DNA from 4 places in the Xanthomonas axonopodis pv. maculifoliigardeniae genome. Region 4 is predicted to be linked to each of the others. Evidence: predicted binding sites of a transcription regulator. Region 4 holds the regulator's gene; each other region holds the start of a gene.
The links. Region 4 encodes FliA, which starts transcription of late flagellar genes. Its sites were predicted from a motif close to TAAAGTTTNNCNNNCNNNGGCCGATAA; they were not measured.
Positions count from the first base shown of each region.

Region 1: a site for FliA is predicted at 2,846-2,872, ahead of ACDH77_RS01665 (HD-GYP domain-containing protein). Genes of this name have one in related genera too.
Region 2: a site for FliA is predicted at 1,479-1,505, ahead of ACDH77_RS15320 (methyl-accepting chemotaxis protein). Genes of this name have one in related genera too.
Region 3: a site for FliA is predicted at 4,080-4,106, ahead of ACDH77_RS11755 (methyl-accepting chemotaxis protein). Genes of this name have one in related genera too.

Region 1 covers NZ_CP167998.1:381,827-387,656, reverse strand. The annotation lists gene ACDH77_RS01675 (transporter) at 1-457, opposite strand, end outside; gene ACDH77_RS01670 (MarR family winged helix-turn-helix transcriptional regulator) at 625-1,155, opposite strand; gene ACDH77_RS01665 (HD-GYP domain-containing protein) at 1,538-2,785, opposite strand; gene ACDH77_RS01660 (MFS transporter) at 2,935-4,245, opposite strand; partial or broken gene ACDH77_RS01655 (hypothetical protein) at 4,486-4,710, shown strand; gene ACDH77_RS01650 (gamma carbonic anhydrase family protein) at 4,707-5,252, shown strand; gene ACDH77_RS01645 (hypothetical protein) at 5,309-5,497, opposite strand; gene ACDH77_RS01640 (glycoside hydrolase family 5 protein) at 5,624-5,830, opposite strand, start outside.
Region 2 covers NZ_CP167998.1:3,567,774-3,573,603, forward strand. The annotation lists gene ACDH77_RS15315 (glucose/quinate/shikimate family membrane-bound PQQ-dependent dehydrogenase) at 1-858, shown strand, start outside; gene ACDH77_RS15320 (methyl-accepting chemotaxis protein) at 1,573-3,441, shown strand; gene ACDH77_RS15325 (thiol-disulfide oxidoreductase DCC family protein) at 3,644-4,078, opposite strand; gene ACDH77_RS15330 (DUF4166 domain-containing protein) at 4,065-4,589, opposite strand; gene pgeF (peptidoglycan editing factor PgeF) at 4,592-5,404, opposite strand; gene rluD (23S rRNA pseudouridine(1911/1915/1917) synthase RluD) at 5,406-5,830, opposite strand, start outside.
Region 3 covers NZ_CP167998.1:2,686,100-2,691,929, forward strand. The annotation lists gene ACDH77_RS11740 (hypothetical protein) at 88-264, shown strand; gene ACDH77_RS11745 (sensor domain-containing diguanylate cyclase) at 547-1,653, shown strand; gene ACDH77_RS11750 (chemotaxis protein CheW) at 1,696-2,205, opposite strand; gene ACDH77_RS11755 (methyl-accepting chemotaxis protein) at 2,217-3,875, opposite strand; gene ACDH77_RS11760 (DNA-3-methyladenine glycosylase) at 4,188-4,793, shown strand; gene ACDH77_RS11765 (DEAD/DEAH box helicase) at 4,733-5,830, opposite strand, start outside.
Region 4 covers NZ_CP167998.1:2,169,144-2,174,973, reverse strand. The annotation lists gene ACDH77_RS09510 (flagellar biosynthesis protein FlhA) at 1-113, shown strand, start outside; gene flhF (flagellar biosynthesis protein FlhF) at 771-2,471, shown strand; gene ACDH77_RS09500 (MinD/ParA family protein) at 2,458-3,342, shown strand; gene ACDH77_RS09495 (RNA polymerase sigma factor FliA) at 3,339-4,106, shown strand; gene cheY (chemotaxis response regulator CheY) at 4,142-4,534, shown strand; gene ACDH77_RS09485 (protein phosphatase CheZ) at 4,534-5,160, shown strand; gene ACDH77_RS09480 (chemotaxis protein CheA) at 5,163-5,830, shown strand, end outside.

The DNA.
Region 1 (5,830 bases), 1.8 Mb from region 4:
TTTGCAGATACGGCCCGAACGTCACATCACCCACGCCGGCGCCATTGTCACGCAGCGTGGCAATGCTGTTGCGGCCGAAGGAGGCATCCAGATTGACCAGCGGCACCAGCGCAGTGATGCCGAGCGCGCCGCCGAATACGTGATAGGGCGTGACGTAAGCGAACTGGGTCAGCAACACGGTGGAATCGATCCGCGGGTTGTCGAACACCGGGATATCGTTGCCACGTGCGTCCTTGATGGCATCCAGCGCGTTGTGCCGCAGATAGGTGACCACCGCCAAGCCGGGCGTGGTGCTGGTAAAGCCATCCAGGAAACTGGTGCCCCCGGTATTGATGCCATTGGTCAGCGCCGCGCTCTGTGGCGCACTTTGCGCAGGCGCCGCACCCGCTGCCAGGCATGCCGCCAGGCCGAGCAACGCGCGCAGCCGCCAGCCTGCTGCCACACCCGCACCACGCATCACCGATGATCGAATCACTGCAGATATCTCCAGCGTTGGGAAGCAACAGCGGTGCGTGCCACATCAGCGACGGCAGGCAAGCGCGCGCGCCGCGCGACGCACAGCACGTGCAGTGGAAACGTTCGTTGGGAATGGCTGCCGGGCGGCAGGCCGCCGACCGAGGCGGGTTACGGCGTGTCCAGACGGTCCAGACGGTCCAGGGCGCGCAACAACGGTGCTTCGCTGGAACCGAGCACGGCACTGAGCTGCTGTTCCATGCGCAGCACTTCGGCCTCGGCGGCGGCCAGGAGCGCGGCACCGGCCGCGGTCAGCGAAAGGTGCTGCATGCGCCGGTCCTGCCGCCCACGCACCTGCCGCAGCAGGCGACGCTTGACCAGCCTGGCCACCACGATCGCCAGATTCGGCGGCGACACGTGCAGCACATCGCCGATCTGGCGCTGGTTGATGCCGGGGTTGCCATCCACCAGCATCAGCAGCGAGAAGTCGACCGGCTTGAGGTCGAAGGCGGCCACGCACTCCTGGAACATCCGCCGCACCATCAACTCGGTGCGGGTGATGCGATACCCCAGCAACCGCAGCAGCCGCGCCTGATCCACCGAGGTGACGGCGTCGGGCAAGGGTGCAGCAAGAGCGGTGACGGGCATGGCGGTTCTCGCGACGGGGGCAGCGGGCGGACCGGTACGCGCAATGCGCCGCATCCGCAACGCCGATCCACGGCGTGCACCGCATTGTAGACGCCACCGGGCCTGCCGATGTGGACAGGCACGCCGCGGGTGCACGCGCCGCGGGTGCGTCAGCCCCGACGCCCTGCCACGCACGCAGCCTGCAGCGTCGGGCCGGCGCTGCGGCTGACGGGGGGCGACGGTGATCCGGGCAAGGCTGAGACATGGTTCCGGCCGGCAAGTGATTGCGTTCCGGAATAGTTATTGATCATAACTACATTGCCAAGCTGCAGCGCAGCATGGTCGCGTTCGCTAGCGGGGTGGCGCTTCTGTGCAAGGAGTGTCGCAGTGATCGGCGCGCATGACGCACCGCGCGCATTGCCGCGGCGGCTGCCGATTCAACGCCTGTATAGCCCGTCTAGGGCAGCCAGAGCTTTTCCAGATCGCGGAAGCCCCATTCGGCAGGGCTTTCCATCTGCGCAATGCGGTCATGGCAGTCCGGACGCGACAGGTCGATGTCCTGCACCAACACGTGGCTGCGCAACTTGGCCGAATAGAACACGCGCACCTTGGGCTTGAGCAGCGCATCGGGCGTCTGTTCGATCACCACCGCAAGTTTTTGCGACTCCAGCCGCACCAGCGAGCCGACCGGATAAATCCCCAGCCGGCGCACGAAAGCCTGGAACACCACCGGGTCGAAATGGCCCTTCCAGGACGCCATTTGCTTGAGCGATTCGGCCGGATCCCAACCGCGTTTGTAAGGGCGGTCCGAGCTGATGGCGTCGTAGACATCGCAGACCGCACCCATGCGCGACATCAACGAAATATTCTCGCCCACCAATTGATTCGGATAGCCGCTGCCATCCATCTTTTCGTGATGATGCAGCGCGATTTCCAGCACCACCGCGTTCTGCACGCCGCCGGCCACCAGCAGCCGATGGCCATCCAGCGGATGCTGGCGCATGATCTCCATTTCGTCGTTGGTGAGCCGGCCGGGCTTGTTGAGAATTTCCAACGGTGTCACCGCCTTGCCCATGTCGTGCAGCAGGCCGCCCATCGCTGCTTCCACCACCTGCGATTCGGGCAGGCCGAGCTGGCGCGCCAACCCGCTCATCAGCCCGGCCACGGCCATCGAATGCAGATAGGTGTAGTCGTCGGCGGTCTTGAGCCGCGCCACGCTGATCAAGGCCTGCGGATGCCGCAGCACCGAGTCGTTGATGGCTTCCACCAGCGGCATGGCCGCTTCTGTGTCGACGGTGCGCCCCAGCCGCACATCGCGGAACATCGCCTCGACCATGTCGCGGCCGTCTTCGAAGATGCGGCGTGCGCGTACCACCTCCGCTTCGATGCCGACCTGGGCGGTCACGCTGTTGGTGCGCACGCTACGCGGCGCGGCGGCAGGCTCCGGCGGTTCGGGCGCAGCAGGTGCCGGGCTCGGCGGCGCGGCTGGTTCGGCGGACACGCCAGGGGGCGTGGGCGCCTCCACATCCAGCCCGCGCGCGGTATCGATCACCAACTGCTCGATGCGGCTGTCATGGATCTTCTCCACATCGTCGGAATCGACCAGAAACGACGTCTTCCAGAACGGATGGTGCACCCACGCGCCCAGCAGCTTGTAGACGTACATGCCGGGGCGGAGTTGATCTGAGTCGATGGTTCTGAGCATGCCGGCGCTGGTCTGCACAATGTCCAGGAAAAGTTCGCCACGACTTGGCGGTCTGCGGTGTTATCGGCACATGGCACGATTTCTTTGGCCCGCGGCCGGGTCGGGGAACGGCCCGGATGTGATGCCGGACGCGGCTGTAGGCGGGCCGCTCAGCGGTTGGGCAACCGCATCGCCAGCACGGCGACGATGGCCAACAGCAACGGCACGCTGCAGGCCAGATACAACATGGCCGGTGACCATCCGGCGTCCAGCAACACCCCGGCGCAGAACGGCGACAAGATCGCACCCAAGCGCCCCACCCCGATCGCCCAGCCCAGCGCAGTCGAACGCACCGCAGCGTTGAAGACGATCGGAACAATGGCGTACATGCCGCCCACCGCAGCAAACATCGCTGCCCCGGTGAGCAAGGCGACGGCGAACGCCCAGCTCAACTGCGTACTGCACAGGCCGGAGGCCAGCATCGCCAGGCCCATCAGCAACAGGGACCCGATCGTCAGGCGCGCCAGCCGCACGCACGATGCCAACCCGCTGAACAGCAAGCCGCCGCCGATGCCACCAAGATTCAACAGCACCCCGCCCGTGACGCCGTCCGTGGCCGACGCGCCGGCGGTCACCAGCAGCTTCGGCGTCCAGCTGATCACGAAGTAGAACGCAAACATCAGCGAGAAAAAGCCAAGCGCGATCAGCAGCGTGTGCCGCCGCATGGCAGCGTCAAACAGGGCCCGATAGCCTTGTGCCTGCGTGGCAGATTGCGGCGGCAGCGGCGGCAATGCGTCGTGCGGCGGCATTCCCATCCGCGCCAGCACGGCGTTGAAGCGCGCGACGGCATCGGGTGGCCGGCGCATGATCAGGAACTCCAGCGACTCGGGCAGGAATGCAAGCACCAACGGCACGCACAGCAACGATGCCACCGCCCCGAGTACGAACACCGCGGGCCACGACCACTGTTGCATCAACAGTTCGGCAATCATGCCACCCAGCGTGGCACCGACCGGGTAGCCGGTCACCTGCAGCACGATGGCAGTGTTGCGCCAACGGGGGCTGGAAAACTCCCCTGCCGTGACTGCAACGCAGGCCAACATACCGCCGATACCCAGACCGGTCAGCAGCCGCAGCGCCCCGAGCTGCCATGCAGTGCTGGCCACTGCCGACATGCCCATGCCGACGGTCAGGATGGCCAGACATGCCAGCGTCAGCGCGCGACGACCGATGCGGTCGGCCAGCGGCGCCAACCCCAGTGCGCCAAGCGCCATGCCGATCAGGCCCGCGCTGAACAGCATGCCCAGCAGCTTGCCCGACAGCTGCCAGTCTGCCGACACGTGCGGTGCGGTGAACGCCATCGCCATCACGTCGAAGCCGTCGAGCATCGTCAGCAACACGCACACCGCAACGGCTCTCCACTGAAACGGCGTCATGCGCTCCAGCACGAAATGCCCAAACGATGCAGTGTGCTGAGGCATTGGCATGTCCTGTGGTGAGAGAGGGTTGAGGCGAAGGCACTGCAGTGGCCGTTGAACGGCGCAGTGTGCGAGACCGGCTAAACCGCGGTGCAGCGATGCGTGCAATCGCCGATGCGCAGTGGCTTGCGACCGCCTGCACACGCTAGCCCATTGCGCTGCCGGTTCAAGGCCGATGACCGCAACGCTGTGCGCTTATCGGAAATGCGCCAACACACTTGGCCAGCGCTGCGATGCCTTCGGATGCACCGCGTCACGTGCTGCCCGCGGCTTTGGAATCTCTGGCGACGCGACACACTCCATTGCACGTCGGCCCACCCGGCCACCTCTGCCAGCCACCTCGCACACATTGCATCCGTGCGTTGGTGACTGCAGCCCGGTGCGCTGCCGCAGCGGCAACCGCAGCGCAGGTATCATCCGCGGCGTGTCCGCAGTGGGCGGCACGCTGACCTGACGGAGATGCCGTGACCCCGATTCGCTCCTTTTTGCACCACACCCCGCAACTGGGCGCCCGCGTCTACGTCGATCCTGCCTGCACCATCATCGGCGAGGTGAGCCTGGGCGATGACGTCTCGGTCTGGCCGGGCACCGTGATTCGCGGCGACGTCAATCATGTGCAGATCGGCGCGCGCACCAACGTGCAGGACGGCACCATCATCCACGTCAGCCACCACAGCCCGTTCAACAAGGCCGGCTACCCCACCGTGATCGGCGAGGACGTCACCGTCGGCCACGGCACCATCCTGCATGCCTGCACCATCGAAGACCTGTGCCTGATCGGCATGGGCGCCTGCGTGCTCGATGGCGCAACGGTCAAGCGCTATGGCTTTGTCGGCGCCGGCGCAGTGGTGGGCCCGGGCAAGGTGGTGGGCGAAGCCGAGTTGTGGCTGGGCAATCCTGCACGCCCGGCGCGCACGCTCAGCGACAAGGAAATCGAAAGCCTGCATTACTCCGCGCAACATTACGTGCGGCTCAAGGATCAGTACCTGGGCGGCTCACCCGCCGGCTGAGCCGCAGCACCGGCGCACCTGTCTGGCGCGGGCGCGACGGTACCAGGTGCGCGCGGCTACGGCTGCGTGGCGTGCTCCAGTGCCGTCAACATCGCCAGCGCCTGGGCGCGCGATGCACCGCACATGTCCTGGGACGGACGCAGGCTGGTGCAGACCGCCGGCCGCGTCGGCAGGCCGAACAGGCGGCAGCGGCCCTGCCCGTCCAGTTGCACGCACGGCACCCCCGCCGGCTTGCCGTGCGGCATGCCGGGAATCGCCGAACTGATGGATGGAGCGATACAGCAGGCCGCGCAGCCAGCGCGGCAGGGGATGTCCATGTGCATGCCGCAGTGTAAACCGCCGCCACCTCCCCGTAGCGGCGGCGATGCCCGCTAGCGGGGCGGAACGTAGCTGGACAGGCGCACGTCGAAGAACGCCTGCACGGCCGCCAGGTTGGCCTTGGCCTGGATGTCCGCACCCACGTCGCGGCTCATGCCAAGCACGTCGTCGTCCGGCCACCCGGGGCCGAAGCACCACTGCGTGCTGGGAATGTTGTAGGCCTGCAAGTGCGCCAGCATGCGCGTGGTGGCGATCTCCGC
Region 2 (5,830 bases), 1.4 Mb from region 4:
GACTGGACCGCTGCCACGCAACCGATCTCGCCGGGCATGCCCAACACTGTGGGCGCGCCGAGCCGCGAGTTCGAAAAAATCATCGAATCCGATGCCTGGGGCATGACCCCGTTCGACCAGTTGGTCTGCCGTATCCAGTTCAAGCAACTGCGCTACGAAGGCATGTTCACCCCGCCCACCCTGCAGGGGTCGCTGGCCTTCACCGGCAACCACGGCGGCATCAACTGGGGCGGTGTTTCGGTGGACCTGCAGCGCGGCATCATGGTGATGAACAGCAATCGCCTGCCGTACACCCTGCAGGTGTATACCCGCGAAAAAATGAATGAGCTGGGCGTGGTGTCGGTGTTCGACGGCAAGAGCAAGACGCCCGGCTACATGGCACAGAAGGGCCTGGCCTACGGCGCCCGCAAGGAGCCGTGGATGTCGCCGCTCAACACCCCGTGCGTGGCCCCGCCGTGGGGCTACATCGCCGGCGTTGACCTGCGCACGCAGCAGGTGATCTGGCGCCGTCCGCTGGGCACCGGTTACGACCAGGGGCCGATGGGCATTCCGTCCAAGACCAAGTTCGAGATCGGCACCCCCAACAACAGCGGCTCGCTGGCCACCGCTGGCGGGGTGACCTTCATCGGCGCGACCCTGGACGACTTCATGCGCGGCTTCGACACCCGCACCGGCAAGCAGGTCTGGGAGACCCGCGTCCCCGCCGGCCCGCAGGCAGCGCCGATGAGCTACACCATCAACGGCAAGCAATACATCGTGGCCGCCGTCGGTGGACACGACCGCATGGAAACCAAGTCGGGCGACAGCGTCATTGCCTGGGCCCTGCCGGACGATGCGCAGGCCGCGCCTGCCAAGTAACGGCAGCGCTCCAAGCACCATGCGGCCAGGCGGTACGCCGACGCGCATGAGCGCATGCAGTCTGCACTGCCTTGGCCGCTGCGCATCACCCGCCTGGCTGCGCTCCGGCGCATAGGCCACCTGCCGTCGGTCCAGGGCCGACGGATGCACCAATCAACCGGTCGTCGCGAGACGGCCGGTTTTTTTGTGCGCGCTTGCCGCTACGGCGAAGGCACGTGGGGGCGAAGCCGGCGATGTCGGCCCAGCGTATGACGCGCGGTCAACGCGCTTGCTGTCGGACCTGAGTTTCAGACGTCCGAACCCAGGCCAACCTCCCAGGATGGCGCTCCCATGCGGCAGTCAGATGCTGCGCAAGTGCGAATCCAGGCGCAGGCCGTTGGCAACCGAATCAGCCCCAACTTCGATGGGATTTGCCCGCCCCCAATAGCAGTTCGCTGACATGCCGGGCATTCGCTCGCGCGGGCGCTTTTCACGCAGAATTTACAATTGAGTCGACTTACTCGCGCGTCGATCGCCACGGGCACGCATACCCTGCCGAACTGAAATCGCTTTCATATCAAGGACATCACGCCATTTCGGGACCTGGTTGTCACATTCCGACGAACGGCACCTTCACATCATCATGATTCGGACTCAGCCGCCGATACCCCCATTGCGGGCCATGGACTGCCGATGCCGCTCCCCCTTCTCAGATCATCCAGCTGGACTCAGCCTATGTCGCTTGCACACGATGCCGCCCCCGTTGCCCAACCGCCCGCTGGTCGGCACGTTGCGCGCGCCACCTGGACTGCATGGCTGCCCGCCGCTGCACATGTCGCGCTGCTGGCGTTGCTGGCCTGCTATGCCGCCACGCTGGTACCCGGCAGCTTGCTGAGCGGGCTCGGACGCGTGCTGCCCGCCCTGCTGGTGTTGGGCGCGGCGAGCGCCGGGCTCTGGTGGTGGTCGCGCCGGCGTCACGACACGCAGTTGCAACAGGCAATGCGTGCGGTGGTGGCGATCGGCGAAGGACGCACCCAGCGTCTGGACCTGCGCAACGCCTCCGGCGACCTCGCACCGTTGCTGCACGCGCTGCAGGATGCCCAGGACAAGCTCGCCATCCGCATCGATGTGATGGAGCAAGGCCTGCGCCATGGCCAGTTCGTGATCAAGGCGCTGGACGATCTGGACACCATGATCCGCATCGCCGACGACGATGGCCAGGTGCTGTTTGCCAACCGCAAACTGCTCGCCATGCTCAAGCTGATCGAGCCGGATGTGCAGAGCTTCCGTCCCAGCTTCCATGCCGAAGGCTTCGTCGGCGGCAGCATCGGCGACATCTATCCCGACAGCCAGGCCGCGATCGACCGCATGCGCGCGTTGAATGCCTCCAAGGCCGTGCGTGCGCCATTCTTCGGCCGCCAGATCGACTTCGTGTACAGCCCGATCATCGCCGCCGACGGCACCAAGCTCGGCACCATCGCGCAGTGGATGGACGTCACCGCGCAGGTCAACGCCGAGCAGGCACTGATCCAGATCATCGACGCCGCCTCGGCCGGCGATTTCAGCCGTCGCATGCAGATCGATGGCATGGACGGTGTGCTGCTGACCCTGGCGCAAGGCATCAACCGCATCTACGACTCGGTGGAAACCCATCTGGCCGCATTGGCGCGCGTGATCGGCGCGCTGGCCGAAGGCGATCTCACCCAGCGTGTGGACGGCGATGCGCACGGTATCTTCGCGCGCTTGCGCGATGACACCAACCAGACCGTCACCCGCCTCACCGAGATCATCGGCGGCATCCAGGCCGCATCGGACACCATCCGCCAGGCCGCAGTGGAAATTGCCGCCGGCAACATGGATCTTTCCGAGCGCACCGAGCAACAGGCGGCCAACCTGGAAGAAACCGCCAGCTCGATGGAAGAACTCACCTCCACCGTGAAGCAAAACGCCGAGAGCGCGCTGCAGGCCAATCGCCTGGTCGTCGGCACCGGCGACGTGGCGCAGAGCGGCGGCCAGGTGATGGACGAGGTGGTCGCCACCATGGGCCAGATCAGCACCGCCTCGCGCAAGATCGGCGAGATCATCGGTGTGATCGACGGCATCGCGTTCCAGACCAACATCCTGGCGCTCAACGCCGCAGTGGAAGCCGCGCGTGCCGGCGAACAGGGCCGCGGTTTTGCGGTGGTTGCCTCGGAAGTGCGTGCATTGGCACGGCGCTCGGCCGATGCGGCCAAGGAAATCAAGACGCTCATCGCCGACTCCACCGACAAGGTGGAACTGGGTTCGGGCCTGGTGCACCGCGCCGGCGCGACCATGCGCGAGATCGTCGGCTCGGTCAAACACGTCACCGACATCATGAGCGAGATCACCTCGGCCAGCGCCGAGCAGTCCAGCGGCATCGAGCAGGTCAACCGCACGGTCGCGCAGTTGGACGAGGTGACCCAACGCAACGCTGCGCTGGTGGAAGAAGCCACCGCCGCTGCGCGCAGCCTGGAAGAACAGGCCGTGGAACTGGCCGATGCAGTCTCGATCTTCCGCCTGCAATCCGACACCCGTCCCGGCGCTTCCCACGTCGCGCGCGCCAGCTTCCACAACGCGGCATAAGCCTGGCATGCACAGCGATTCGTAGGAGCGCACCCGGGCGCGACCGGGTTTCTGCGGAAATGCCATCCATCAACAGCTGCGCTGCTGAGGCCAGCCGAGCGATGCGCCGCGTCGCCTCGTTCCGGCGTAGGTTCGCAGTGAATTGCATCGCAATGCGATGCAGCGCGCCTCAGGCCAGCGCCCCGATGCCGGGTGCACTGCCTCAGTCCAGAAACCGCGCGTGCTGCTCGGGCGTGGGCAGCATGCAGTGATCGCTGCGGCCGAACCAGCGATAACGATTGCGTGCGATCAGCCGGTAGCCGAGATCGCGCACGCGACGCGGGATCAGGCGCAGCGCCTCGCTCAGCCGCCAGAGCCCGCCCAATCCCGCAAGCACGCGCACGATCGCGTCGCTATCGGTCCAGGCACCGGTGGTGTCCACCAGTAGAAACGACAAAGGGTCGTCCGGATCCAGACCGTGCTGCTGCAACAGTGCGCGCCCGGCTTGCCCCTGCATGGCAGCAAAGCAATAGCGCCCACGCCGATCGTGGCGCAGCAGGAATTTGACCCAGCCATTGCAGAGCAGGCACACGCCATCGAAGACGATGGTGGCCCGCGCCGCAGGTGGGGCAACAGGCGATTGATCAGCGCGGTTCAAGCCAGCCCTCATAACGAATGAACGGTCCTACCAGCGGCAACTGCACGTCCACCAGAAACGCATAACGGCCGCCGTCGGCATGCTCGCGGCAGCGCACCTGCCGGAACCAGCGGGCAGGTAACCGAATCATCCCGAACGCCCACACGCCGGTGGCCTGCCAATACAACGATTGCGCATCGGCCTGCAGCGAAAATTCAAAGCGCACCGCGCCCAGGTGTTCGCGCAAGCTGGCGCCATGACGCCATAGCCGCGAATGCATCGGCATGCCATCAAAGCGCCGATGCCAGCGCTCGCCGCGCGCGTCGGTCAGAAAATCCACTTCCACCGCCACCTCGCCACTGCGCGGCAAGCGGCTCAGCAGCGCCAGCAACGGAACCAGCGCATGCGTGCCGCGTTGAATCCTGGCCCGGCCGGCGAAGGTCTGCCGCTGCTGCACCGAATGCAGCGCGCGCACCGGCGCAGGCAGTTGCGCGAACGCGTCCTGCCCCAGCACCTGTGCGAACAGCGGCACGCTCAGGGCGCGATCCAGGCCAGCGTGGCCATGCGTCCGCTGCGGCGATCGCGGCGATGCGAGAAAAAGCGCTGCGGATCGGAAATGGTGCACAACCCGCCGCCATACACCGCAGCGGCCGGCACACCGGCCCGCTGCAGCCGCTGACGTGCCAGCGCATACAGATCCACCCGCCAGTGCCCCGGGCGCGTGGCGACAAACGCCTGTTGCGCCTGTGCATCGTGCGCAACGAAGGCGCCGAACACGTCCTCGCCGATCTCATACACCTGGGGCCCCGCGGCAGGACCCAGCCAGGCCACCAGTTGCTGCGGTGGCGTCCGCATCGCCGCCACGCTGCGCTCCAGTACGCCGTCGGCCAGCCCGCGCCAACCGGCATGCGCAGCAGCGACCTCGCTGCCATCGACGGCAGCGAACACGACCGGCAGGCAATCGGCCGTGAGGATTGCCAGTACTACGCCAGGCGCCGAGGTCACCGCAGCATCGGCAACCGGTTCGTGCGCGCCTGGCGGCTGATCCGCCGCGCAGTCGGTGGAATCGGGTGCAGCGGGCGGTGCATCCACCCGTACCACGTCCACGCCGTGCACCTGCCGCAACCACTGAGGCGAGCTCGGCAGTTGCAGTGCCGCGGCAAGCAGTGCCCGGTTGCGCTCCACCTGCTCGGGCACATCGCCTTCGGCGCTGTTGCGGTTGCCAAGGTTGAGCGTATCGAACGGCGGCAGCGAGCCGCCCAGACCGTGACGCAGCGTGGTGAGCGCACGGATGCGCGGTGGCGCCGGCCAGTCGGCTGGCAGGGTGAAGGGCGCAGCCATGGGCATCTCAGCGGCGTGCCAGCTCGGCGGCGCGTGCGCTGTCTTCGCGCAGCACGGTCATCAGGCGCTGCAGATCGGCCGGCACCGGCGCACTGGCGCGGACCGGCTCGCCGCTGACCGGATGCAGGAATTCCAGGGTTTCGGCATGCAGCGCCTGACGCTTGAAGCTGCGCAGTTCGTGCACCAGCGCATCGGTGGCGCCCTTGGGCAGCTTGAGCGCGCCGCCATACAGCGGGTCGCCGACGATCGGCGACTTCAGGTGCGCCATGTGTACGCGGATCTGGTGGGTACGCCCGGTTTCGAGCCGGCATTCCAGCGCGGTGTGCGCACGGAAACGCTCGCGCAGGCGGTAATGGGTGACCGCATCGCGGCCGTCGTCGCGCACCGCCATCTTCAGGCGGTCGCGCGGGTGGCGATCGATCGGGGCGTTGG
Region 3 (5,830 bases), 520 kb from region 4:
TTGCGGTGCAGGGCCGGCCGGTCGCCGTGGCGTGGGGATCACATCGCGCGCGCTAACGTCCGGCTTCACTCCACAGCGGACCACACCATGAGCAAGAAAGACCAGCAGCCCGATGACGTCGCCGACGATGCGCACGGCGTGACCGAGAGCCAGCAAGACCGCAAGCACGACGATGCCGCCAAGCAACGCCCGGGCCAGGAAGACCTGAAGGTGCACGACGAGCAAAGCCGTCGCCCCACCGGCAAGGCTGGCCAGGGAGAGTGAGTTGGCCAAGCATGCTGCCTGGCATCGGGCAGCGCCGCGGCACGCCGATGCGGTGAACTTCCCTGCTGCATCGCCAGCGGCGCGTTGCACCCTGTCGTGCAGCTGAGACCGCTGCGTCCGTGGGACTGAAAGCCCGGCACCGGCCAGCCACGCGTTCCTGTGGCAAGATCCGGACAGGCGCTCGCCGATATGCCGCTGCCCTGGGAACCGGTGCCTTGCCAAGGTTGCAGTCGCATCGGCCAGTGCGTTGTCGCGTCAAACCCTCATCGCCTTGATGGCGCCTTGTTCCCGGTGGTGCTTTGCATGCAGATACCCGATGCACCCGCGTTGAACCTGATCCAGGCAACGTTACTGCCAGGAGGCGTCAACGCCATTCCGGGGGCGCGCCTGCCGGCCAACGAAGATGAGCGCGTGGAGGCACTGCATGCCTACCGCCTGCTGGACACCGCACCGGAGCCGAGCTACGACGCGTTCACCTCGATCGCAGCCGCGCTCTGCCGGATGCCGATGGCGCTGATCTCGCTGGTCGATACCCATCGGCAATGGTTCAAATCCAGGCTCGGCATGCAGCAGAGCGAGACGCCGCGTGAATTGTCGTTTTGCGCGCATGCCATCCTCGAACCCGATCAGGTGATGGAAGTCGGCGATACCCACCTGGACAAGCGGTTTGCGCGCAACGCGCTGGTGACAGGCGAGCCGCAGATCCGCTTCTATGCAGGCGCGCCGTTATTGACCCCGGACGGCATCGCACTGGGAACCCTGTGCGTGCTGGATCGCGTTCCGCGGCGCCTGTCGGTAACCGAGCGCGACGCGCTGCAAGCCTTGGCCAGGCAAGTCGTCAGCACCATCGAACTGCAACAGGCCGCGCGGCTGGTGGAGCTGGATGCACTGCGCGATGCGCTCACCGGGCGATGGAATCGCGCCGGGCTGGAGCACGCTTTGCACGCGCTTGCCGACGCGCCCAGCTCTGCCGCCGATGCGCCCCTGGGTTTCATGCTGCTCGAACTGGACGGCTTCAAGCGGCAAAAATTGCAGGCCGGCGCGGCAGCGGCCGATGCCACCTTGCTTCAGGTGGCTGCATTGCTGGAAGCGCAGCTTCCGGCTGACGCACTCGTGGCGCGTCTGGCCTGCGATCAATTCTGCGTGGCGCTGCCGGAGACCGCTGCATCTGCAGCCCTTGCCACTGCCGAAGACTTGCGCAAGGCAGTGGAAGACGCGCACTGGCCCACCGGCCCGTTGACGCTCAGCGCAGGTGTGGTGGACGTTGCCACGCCAACCGCGCTCGACAGCAATACCCTGCTGGCCCGTGCGCGGCACGCGTTGCAGCAGGCGCGTGGCGATGGCCGCAACCGCGTGCACGGCTTCGACGGTTGGCAGCTGCGGGCCTGATCGACGCAGACTGCGCCGATCGCCCTGCTGCACGGCTGTCGCTCAGGCCGCCAGTGCGTCGGTGTTTCCGGCGATCTCGTCCACCTGCAGCACCTGCTCCATCTCCAGCAGTACCACGAAGCGCTCGCCGACCTTGCCCATGCCGCGCAGCAGATCGCGGCGGATATGCGTGCCGAACGACGGCGCCGCTTCGATGTCCTGATCGGCCAGTTCGATCACTGCATTGACCGCATCGACCAGCACGCCAATCACCTGCGTGCCCTGCGCCTGTTCGGTGGCCACAATCACGATGCAGCTGCGTTTGCCGATCGTGCTGTCTGCGCGCCCCAGCCGCGATTGCAGGTCCACCACCGGCACCACCGCGCCGCGTAGATTGATCACCCCGCGCACGCAATCCGGCATCGACGGCACCGGTGTGGGAGCGCGGTATTGAATGATCTCGCGGATGCCGAGAATGCTGGTGGCGAAGGTTTCGCCATCCAGTTGAAAGGTCAGATATTGCGCGGCGACATCGGCATCGCCGGGCATCACATCAAGCGTCGGTGCGGTCATTGGTCGCTCTCTCAGAAACGCGCGAACTGGCCTTCGTCCGGGCCCTCGGACATCGCATACGCCGGCGCTGCGTTGCTGCGCCAGCCACGCGTACCCGCCGCACGCGCCGGACGCGCAGCGACCTGCTTGCCGCGCTTGGGCGGCGGAGTCGGCGCGCCCTGCCCGCCCAGCCGGAAGAACGCCATGCTCTGCTGCAGCTGTTCGGCCTGCGCGCTCATTTCCTCGGCAGTGGCGGCCAGCTCTTCGGATGCGCTGGCGTTCTGCTGGGTGGTCTGGCTCAACTGCACGACCGCCGAATTGATCTGGCTGACGCCGGAAGATTGCTCCTCGGAGGCGGCGGAAATTTCCTGCACCAGGTCGGAGGTGCGCTTGATGCTGGGCACGATCGAATCCAGCAAACGACCGGCGCGGTCGGCCAATTCCACGCTGGAACTGGCCACCTCGCCGATTTCCTGCGCGGCCACCTGGCTGCGTTCGGCCAGCTTGCGCACCTCGGCGGCGACCACGGCAAACCCCTTGCCATGTTCGCCGGCGCGCGCGGCTTCGATCGCGGCATTGAGCGCAAGCAGGTTGGTCTGGTACGCGATGTCGTCAATGATGCCGATCTTCTGCGCGATCTGCTTCATCGCCTGGGTGGTGGCCACCACCGCTTCGCCGCCTTCCACGGTTTCTTTCGCGGCCTGGGTGGCCATGCCGTCGGTGATGCGCGCGTTCTCGGTGTTCTGGCTGATCGATGCGGTCATCTGCTCCAGCGACGCACTGGTTTCTTCCACACCGGCGGCCTGTTCGCTGGCCGCCTGCGACAGCGACTGCGCGGTGGCGCTGACTTCTTCCGACGCGCTGGCGAGGGTTTCGGCACTGGTATTGACCTCGCCGACCACCTGCGACAGCTTCCCGACCATGGTGCGCATCGCTTCGAGCAGTTGCGCGGTTTCGTCGCGGCCATGCACATCGATGCGCATGGTGAGATCGCCTTCCGACAAGCCGTTGGCCACCGCCACCGCGCGGCGGATCGGCCCGGTGACGCTGCGGCTGATCACCACGCCGAGAATGGCACCGAGCAACACGCCGCTGCAGATGATGGCCACCAACAGCCTGGAACTGCGTGTGTGGATCGCATCGGCTTCGGCGTTGGCCGCCGCGGCGCTGCGCTCGCGCAGGCCGCTCAGGTCGGTCATCAGGTTATCCACTTCGTCCGAGCTGGCGCGTACCGCGCGCGAGAGCGCGGCCAGTTCCGGATTGGCCTCGCGCAACGCTTCGCGGTTGGCGACTTCGATGAAGCGGCCGCGCTCGTCCAGATACTTCTGCCAGGCGCGATCGAATTGCGCCAGCTTGTTCTTGCCTTCCTCGCTCTGGAAGCTCTCCCGCGCACGGGCCATGTGATCGACCACCTTGGCGGTGTATTTGTCGATGTTCTGCACATGCGACTGGCGCTCTTCTGCACTGCTGGCCAACAACAGGTTGGCGCGCGCGCGGCCGGCATAGATGAGGTTGATGTTGGCTTCCTTAACATGGGACATGCCGAGCAACTCGCGCTCGTACAACGACGTCGACAGCGCGCTGATGCGGCCGGAGTTGGAATAGCCCACCCACCCGATGCATGCGCCGATGGCCGAGACGATCAGGAATGCCACGATCAGTCTGGTTCCGATTCTGAAGTTGCCTAACATTGGGGAGTTCTCTCAAGAAGGATGCGTGGGCGACATGCGCTACAGGAAGGCGATGGCGCTGCGCGTACCGCGCATGGCGATACGGCGGGTCTAACCCATCGCTAATGGCTATCGGCGACGACAAAACGCGCTTGAGATGCATCCAGAGCCGGAGTGCCTATTCATCAAATCGAATCTGCGCTTTTGTGACAGATCACGCGCTCATCACCGCCCATATTCGGAAAAACCCTACCCCCGCCCGTGCGCTGTCCAGGCCACACCGCTGGGACATCACGTCTGCGCAGCTATGCTTTGGCCATGCCTGCAAAGCCCTTGCCCCGCACGTTCTATGCCCACGATGCCCGCCACGTCGCGCCGCAATTGCTCAACAAGGTGCTGGTCAGTGCTGACGGACGCCGCGGGCGCATCACCGAAGTGGAAGCCTACTGCGGCAGCGACGACCCGGCCGCGCACTCGTTCCGCGGCATGACTCCGCGCACGCGGGTGATGTTCGGTGCGCCGGGGCACCTGTATGTGTATTTCATCTATGGCATGCATTGGGCAATCAATGCGGTGTGCGGCGGTGCGCCCGGGCATGCGGTGCTGCTCCGCGCACTGGAACCGCTGGCCGGTATCGATCGCATGCAGGCCGCGCGCGGCGCCGCGCCGGTCACCGCCTTGACCACCGGCCCAGGCCGCCTGGCGCAGGCGTTCGGCGTGACCGCCGCCGACAATGGGCTGGATCTCAGCACTGCGGCCGCGCGGCTCTGGATCGAAGACAACGGCGTGCCGCCCCCCTCCCATCCAGTGGCAACGCCGCGTATCGGCATCCGCAAGGCCGTGGACGCGCCATGGCGCTGGGTGGTTGCAGATAGCCGCTATGTGTCGCGTCCGCTTCCGCGCGTGACCGGAAAAGGCACGGCGCCCGCGGGCGATTGAGCCAACCAGCGCTCCATCGGCGATTGCTCGGCCGCGCCCGGTCCGCGCTGTAGCAGACGCAACGCCTGCTCGGCCTGCTCGGGGGTGAGCTCCTGCAAGGCCTGGAAGCGGTCTGCCGCCCAGACCGCCATCGGTAGCCCATCCAGCGAAGCGACGCGATTGCCCGGCACGCGCGCGACCCGCTCGCCCGGCAGCAGACTGCCGAGCAGATTGCTTGGGTCGCTGGCACTGACGCAGATCCACTGCTGCGGCAAGGGCTGCGCGCGCACACGGCGCAGGGCCGCAATCGCGTCCGGCAACGCAAACTGCTCGCCGGACAGCCCGGCGATAAACCGCCCGCCGCGGATTTCGCCGCGCGCTTCCAGCCGTTGATACATGCGCAGCAATTCCCGCCATGGCGGCAGCCATGCGGCCTCGCGTTCGAGCAGCCGCCAGCACACCACGCCGTAGCGCCGCAGCAGCGTGCGCGCGACGTGTTCGAGCATGTCCTGATGGCGCTGCGCGGCTTCGGCAAGCGGCAGGTCGGGCAGCGCCCGCACCGGTGCCCAGCGGCCCGCATCGCGGATGCCCAGTGCGCTGGCACGGCGACGCTGCCGCGACAGTGCCGACGGTCGCTTGGACGCAGGCACCAGCAGCGCGCGCAGGCCGGCATAGCTGTCGCAATGCGCGCGGCCACGCATCACCAGCTCGCTCAAGGCATCTTCCAGCTCGGTGTTCATCAGATGTGCCGCGTCGGCGATTTCGTCGAAGAACAGCGCGCCTTGCTGCTGCAGCACCTGCATGACCCGTTGCGCGCGGGAGCCCAATGGCGCGTCGTCGGCATCGCGCGCCAACGCGCTCCAACGCTGCGCTTCGCGTCGTGGCAGCAGCACGATCGGCGTACTGCGCAGTGCAGCGCCGCTGCGGCCGCCGCCGGGCCGCAGGCGTGCCCACAGCGTGCGCCCGGCAGTGCACAACTCGTCCAGCCAGGCCGGTTGATAGTCGCGGATGCGCGCAGGCAATAGCTCGCTCTCCCACAGCACCGCAGGCGCCTCGAA
Region 4 (5,830 bases):
TGCGCGCCGCACTGGCCCGTCTGGTGCGCCACAGCGTGCCCAGCCTGTCGGTGCTGGCCTACAGCGAAGTGCCAGAAGACAAGCGCCTGAAGCTGGTAGGCACGATCAGCTGAGACCGCTCAACCACCCGTCGCTTGCCGGGATGGCCGGTCGCGCCCGGGTGCGCTCCTACGACATCCAAGGCGATCGGGAAATATGCCATCCGCCCCGACACCACCGTAGGAGCGCACCTGGGCGCGACCGCCTTTACCGGACAGCCCGTCGCGCCCAAGTGCGCTTCTACCCAGTCATTCCCGCGCCCGGCCGACATGCCAGCCAGCGATGGATACCTGCCGCAACCGACCACCGCACCCGGCGTCGGAAAGCCGCCACCGGCCCGGACCTCCAATCGATTGCGTGGCGCTGGCCGCTGCGAGGCACTCCCGATGCGCCCGGCCGGACGTCCGGCCTGCGAGTGCAGCGGTCCGCAGAAAGACGCCAGCGCCGCGCCGCCCCGGAAAAACGTCAATAAATTCAGTGACTTGACGCCTTCCAACCGGACCAGACGCACAGCGCCCACCCCGCCCTGATGCTCCGGCGCCCCGCGCCGGAACCCTGGCACCGCGTTTTGGCACACCGCATGCATTAGCTCTGCCGAGACCACAGCCAGCACCACCGCTGCGGAACTGGACGAACGAACGGGACAGGCAACTCATGACGCTGGCAACACACCCACATTCATCGCACACCCGTCCGGCGTCCGGCGGGTCCCGTTCCTGGAGGCACTTCGTATGAAAATCAAACGCTTTGTCGCCCCGGACATGCGCACCGCATTCCGCATGGTGCGTGAAGAACACGGCCCGGACGCGGTGATCCTGTCCAACCGTCGCACCGCCGAAGGCATCGAGATCGTCGCTGCCAGCAATTACGACGAAGAGCTCGTGCAGCGCGCCCTGGAAACCGCGCGCTCCGACACCCCGGCCCCCGCACAGCACCAGCAGGCTCCCGCTCAGCCGGCGCCTGCCTCGCAAGCCCCGGCCAAGCCCGCTGCACCGGTGCACGCCCTGCTCAAGCCGTCTGCCGACGCCGAGGCAAGCCAGCGCCAGCGCGTCGCCAGCGCCGCCGACGACATGATTGCCGCCATGGCGCTGCGCCAGCCGGTCAGCGTGCCGCGCCAGGCGCCGGTCGCCGCGCCGGTGCGTACCGCCAGCATCCCTTCGCCCGCTGCCCAGGCACTCGCCCACGCGGTTGCCGTCACCGCCGCGCCGCGCCAGGAACACGCGCTGTCGGCCGTGCCGGAACAGTTGTTCGCCGACTTTTTGACCACTGCACCGGTGCAGCGCCCGGCCGTCCCGGCCACGGCGGTGCAGGCGCCCGCGCCGGTCGCGGCGGCAACGGTCACCGCCCCGGCGTTTGCTGCCGCAGGCCAGGACGACGACGCCTTCGCCGACGAAGCCGACTTCGATCTGGACGACGCCCTTCCGCAGATCCTGCCGCCGGCCGCGCTGCCGCCGATCGTGGTCGCCCCGCCCGCCCCCGCTGCGCTGGCCGCCGTGCCGGTTGCCGCCACGCCCGCACCGCAGAACGACGAAGAACTCAAGCAGCTGCGCGGCGAACTGGCGCTGATGCGGCAGATGATCGAGCGCGAAATGAACCGCCTCACCGACGAGCGCCTGCGTGGCTCGCCGGTGCGCGCCCAGGCGCTGGAACTGATGGACGACTACGGTTTCGATGCCGGCCTGACCCGCGATATCGCCCTGCAGATCCCGGCCGATACCGAATTGCACCGTGGCCGCGGCCTGATGCTGGGCCTGCTGTCCAAGCGGCTGCCGGTGGCCCCGGTCGACCCGCTGGAACGTGGCGGCGTCATCGCCCTGGTCGGCCCGACCGGCGCCGGCAAGACCACCACCATCGCCAAGCTCGCCCAGCGCTTTGCCGCCCAGCACGCCCCGCGCGACGTGGCCCTGGTCACCACCGACACCCAGCGCGTGGGCGGCCGCGAACAGCTGCACAGCTACGGCCGCCAGCTCGGCATCGCGGTGCACGAGGCCGACAGCGCCGAAAGCCTGCTGGACCTGCTCGAGCGCCTGCGCGACTACAAGCTGGTGCTGATCGACACCGCCGGCATGGGCCAGCGCGACCGCGCCCTGGCCGCCCAGCTGAACTGGCTGCGTGCCGCCCAGCAGGTCACCTCGCTGCTGGTACTGCCTGCCAACGCCCATTTTTCCGACCTCGACGAGGTCGTACGCCGCTTCGCCCACGCCAAGCCCCAAGGCGTGGTGCTGACCAAACTCGACGAGACCGGCCGCTTCGGCAGCGCCTTGTCGGTGGTGGTCGACCACCAAATGCCCATCACCTGGGTGACTGACGGACAGCGGGTCCCTGACGACCTGCACCGCGCCAATGCCGCCAGTCTCGTTCTTCGCCTTGAAGATTTGCGGCGCGCTGCCGATAAGCCCTGTACTCCGGAGCACAACCATGCAGTCGCGTGAATACGCCAAGCTGACCAACGCCTTCCCCCTGTCGGCGACCCGTCCCGAGCCTTTGGGCCCGGTGCGCACCATTGCCGTGACCGGTGGCAAGGGCGGCGTGGGGAAAACCAACATCTCCGCCAACCTGGCCGTGGCGCTTGCCGACATGGGCAAACGCACGCTGCTGCTGGACGCCGACCTCGGCCTGGCCAACCTGGACGTGGTGCTGGGCCTGGCGCCCAAGTACACCCTGGCCGACCTGATTGCCGGCCGTTGCACGCTCGATGAAGTCATCATCGAAGGCCCCGGCGGCGTGCTGGTGGTGCCGGCCGCCTCCGGTCGCCGCCACATGGCCGAACTGGCCCCGGCCCAACACATCGGCCTGGTCAACGTGTTCTCCGAACTGGAACGCGACCTGGACGTGATGGTCATCGATACCGCCGCCGGCATCACCGACAGCGTGCTGACCTTCTGCCAGGCCGCCCAGGACACCGTGGTGGTGGTCTGCGACGAGCCGGCCTCGATCACCGACGCCTACGCGCTGATCAAGGTGCTCTCGCGCGAACGCGGCGTGGACCGCCTGCAGATCATCGCCAACATGGTGCGCGACCCCAACGAAGGTCGCTTGCTGTACGACAAGCTCTCGCGCGTGTGCGAAAAGTTCCTCGGCGATGTGTCGCTGAACTATCTCGGCCATGTGCCGCAGGACGACTGGCTGCGCCTGTCGGTGCAGCGCCAGCAACCGGTCATCAAGGCCTACCCCGCCAGTCCGTCGGCGCAGGCCATCGCCGAAATCGCACGCCGTACCTCGCGCTGGCAGGCCCCGACCGTGCCGCGCGGCAACGTCGAGTTCTTTGTCGAACGCATCATCCAACGGGGAGTGGCCGCATGAGCACCGCTACCGCAACCACGGCCAGCGCGCAGTACCGCGCCGTGCAGCGCAACAACGCCAACGACGTGGTGACCCAGCACGCCGACCTGGTCCGCCGCATCGCCCACCATCTGGCGGCGCGCCTGCCGGCCAGCGTGGAAGTGGACGACCTGATCCAGGCCGGCATGATCGGCCTGATCGAAGCCTCGCGCAGCTACGACTCCGAACAGGGCGCTTCGTTCGAAACCTATGCCTCGATCCGCATCCGCGGCTCGATGATCGACGAGATTCGCAGGGGCGACTGGGTGCCGCGTTCGGTGCACCGCCGCGCCCGCGACGCTGCCGCCGCCGTGCGCAAGATCGAACAGAACACCGGCCGCGCCGCCGCCGCCACCGAAGTGGCCGCCGCCATGGAAATGCCGCTGCCCGATTACCTGCGTCTGATGGAAGATGCCGCACGTGGCCAGGTGCTGAGCCTGGAATCGCGCATCGAAGATCACGGCGAGCTGGACACCACCGCCAAGGGTGGCCCCAACCCGCAGCAGATGATGGAGCGTGGCGAATTCGGCCGCGAGCTGGGCAAGGCCATCGGCCAATTGCCCGAGCGCGAGCAGCTGGTGCTGTCGCTGTACTACGAACAGGAATTGAACCTGAAGGAAATCGGCGCCGTGCTGGGCGTCAGCGAATCGCGCGTGTGCCAGATCCATGGCCAGGCGGTGGTGCGTTTGCGTGGCCGCCTCAAGGTCTTCGAACTGGCCGATGCCGGCGTCGAAGTCGACGACTGAATTTTTCGCGTAATTTTTCGTGTTAGGAGCTTGATGTGAACAAGAACATGCGGATCCTGATCGTGGACGACTTCTCGACGATGCGACGTATCGTCAAGAATCTGTTGGGCGATCTCGGCTTCACCAACACCGCAGAGGCCGAAGACGGCAACAGCGCCCTGGCGGCGTTGCGTGCCGGCCCGTTCGATTTCGTGGTCACCGACTGGAACATGCCCGGCATGACCGGCATCGACCTGCTGCGCAACATCCGCGCCGACGCCAAGCTCAAGCACCTGCCGGTGATGATGGTGACCGCCGAAGCCAAGCGCGAGCAGATCATCGAAGCGGCCCAGTGCGGCGTGAACGGCTACATCATCAAGCCGTTTACCGCCCAGACGCTGGAAGAAAAGTTGGGCAAGGTGTTCGAACGTCTGGCGGCGACCGCCTGATGAACGCGACCATGGAAACCGATGCCGAACGTGCCGCGTTGATCGAGCGCCTGCAGAACGCACTCGATGCACTGGAAAGCGGTGACCAGGTCGCCTGGCGTCGCGAGGTGGATCATCTCGCCGCCCTGCGCACGCGCCCGATGATGCAGAGCCTGAGCCGGCTCGCCCGCGAACTCGGCCAGGCGCTGGGCGAGCTGCCCACCATCCCCGAAGAAGCCGGCGAACTGGACGATGCCTGTTCGCGCCTGGACCACGTGGTGGAAATGACCGAAAAGGCCAGCCATCGCACGCTGGATCTGGTCGAAGAATGCCGCGAGCTGGCCAACCAGCTGCGCAACGGCGGGCTCAATCAGGACCAGGGCGCGCTGCTGGAAAAGATGCGCCACAACCTCACCGAGCTGTCGCTGGCGCAGAGCTACCAGGACCTGAGCGGCCAGATCATCCGGCGCGTGGCCGGTATCGTGCGGCGCGTGCATGAAGGCTTCGGTGCGCTCGGCCTGCCGCCGAAGAACATCGAACCGAAGAAAGACGACGGCGGTCTTGCCGGTCCTGCAGTCAAGGGCCTGGACCGTCACGCGGTGTCGCAGGACGATGCCGACGACCTGCTGTCCGGATTGGGGCTGTAACCATGAGTGCTGTTCCAGACGATATTGCTGCCGATTTCATCGTCGAGGCCCAGGAAATCCTGGATCGCCTCGGCGAACAGCTGGTCTCGCTGGAACAGGCGCCAGAAGAAGCCGACCAGCTCAACGCGGTGTTCCGCGGCTTCCACACGCTCAAGGGCGGCGCCGGCTTTCTGGCGATCAAGCCCATGGTGGAGCTGTGCCACGCCGCTGAAGAAACCCTAGGCATGGCGCGCTCGGGCCAGGCGGTGCTGCAGGCGCATCACTTCGATGCCGCGCAACAATCGCTGGATTATCTGCAGGCCATGCTGGATGCCATGGGCTCGGGCGAAGCCGTGCCGCACGCACCGGCCACGTTGATCGCGCAGTTCGACGCCAAGAGCGCCCCGCCGGCGGTCAAGGCCGCGCCGCAGGCGGCCGCGGCCAAGCCGGCTGCCGCCGCACACGGCGACGATGCGCATGCGCCCGCCCCCAAGGCGGCCGGCAAGGGCGCCGCCAAGACCGGCGCCGAAGCCGAACAGACCGTGCGCGTGGACACCAAGCGCCTGGACGCCATCGTCAACCTGATCGGCGAACTGGTGCTCTCGCGCAACCGGCTGAAGACCTTGCGCACCCGCCTGCGCGACGAAGAACTGGACCGCGCAGTCAGCACCCTGGATATCGCCACCGCACG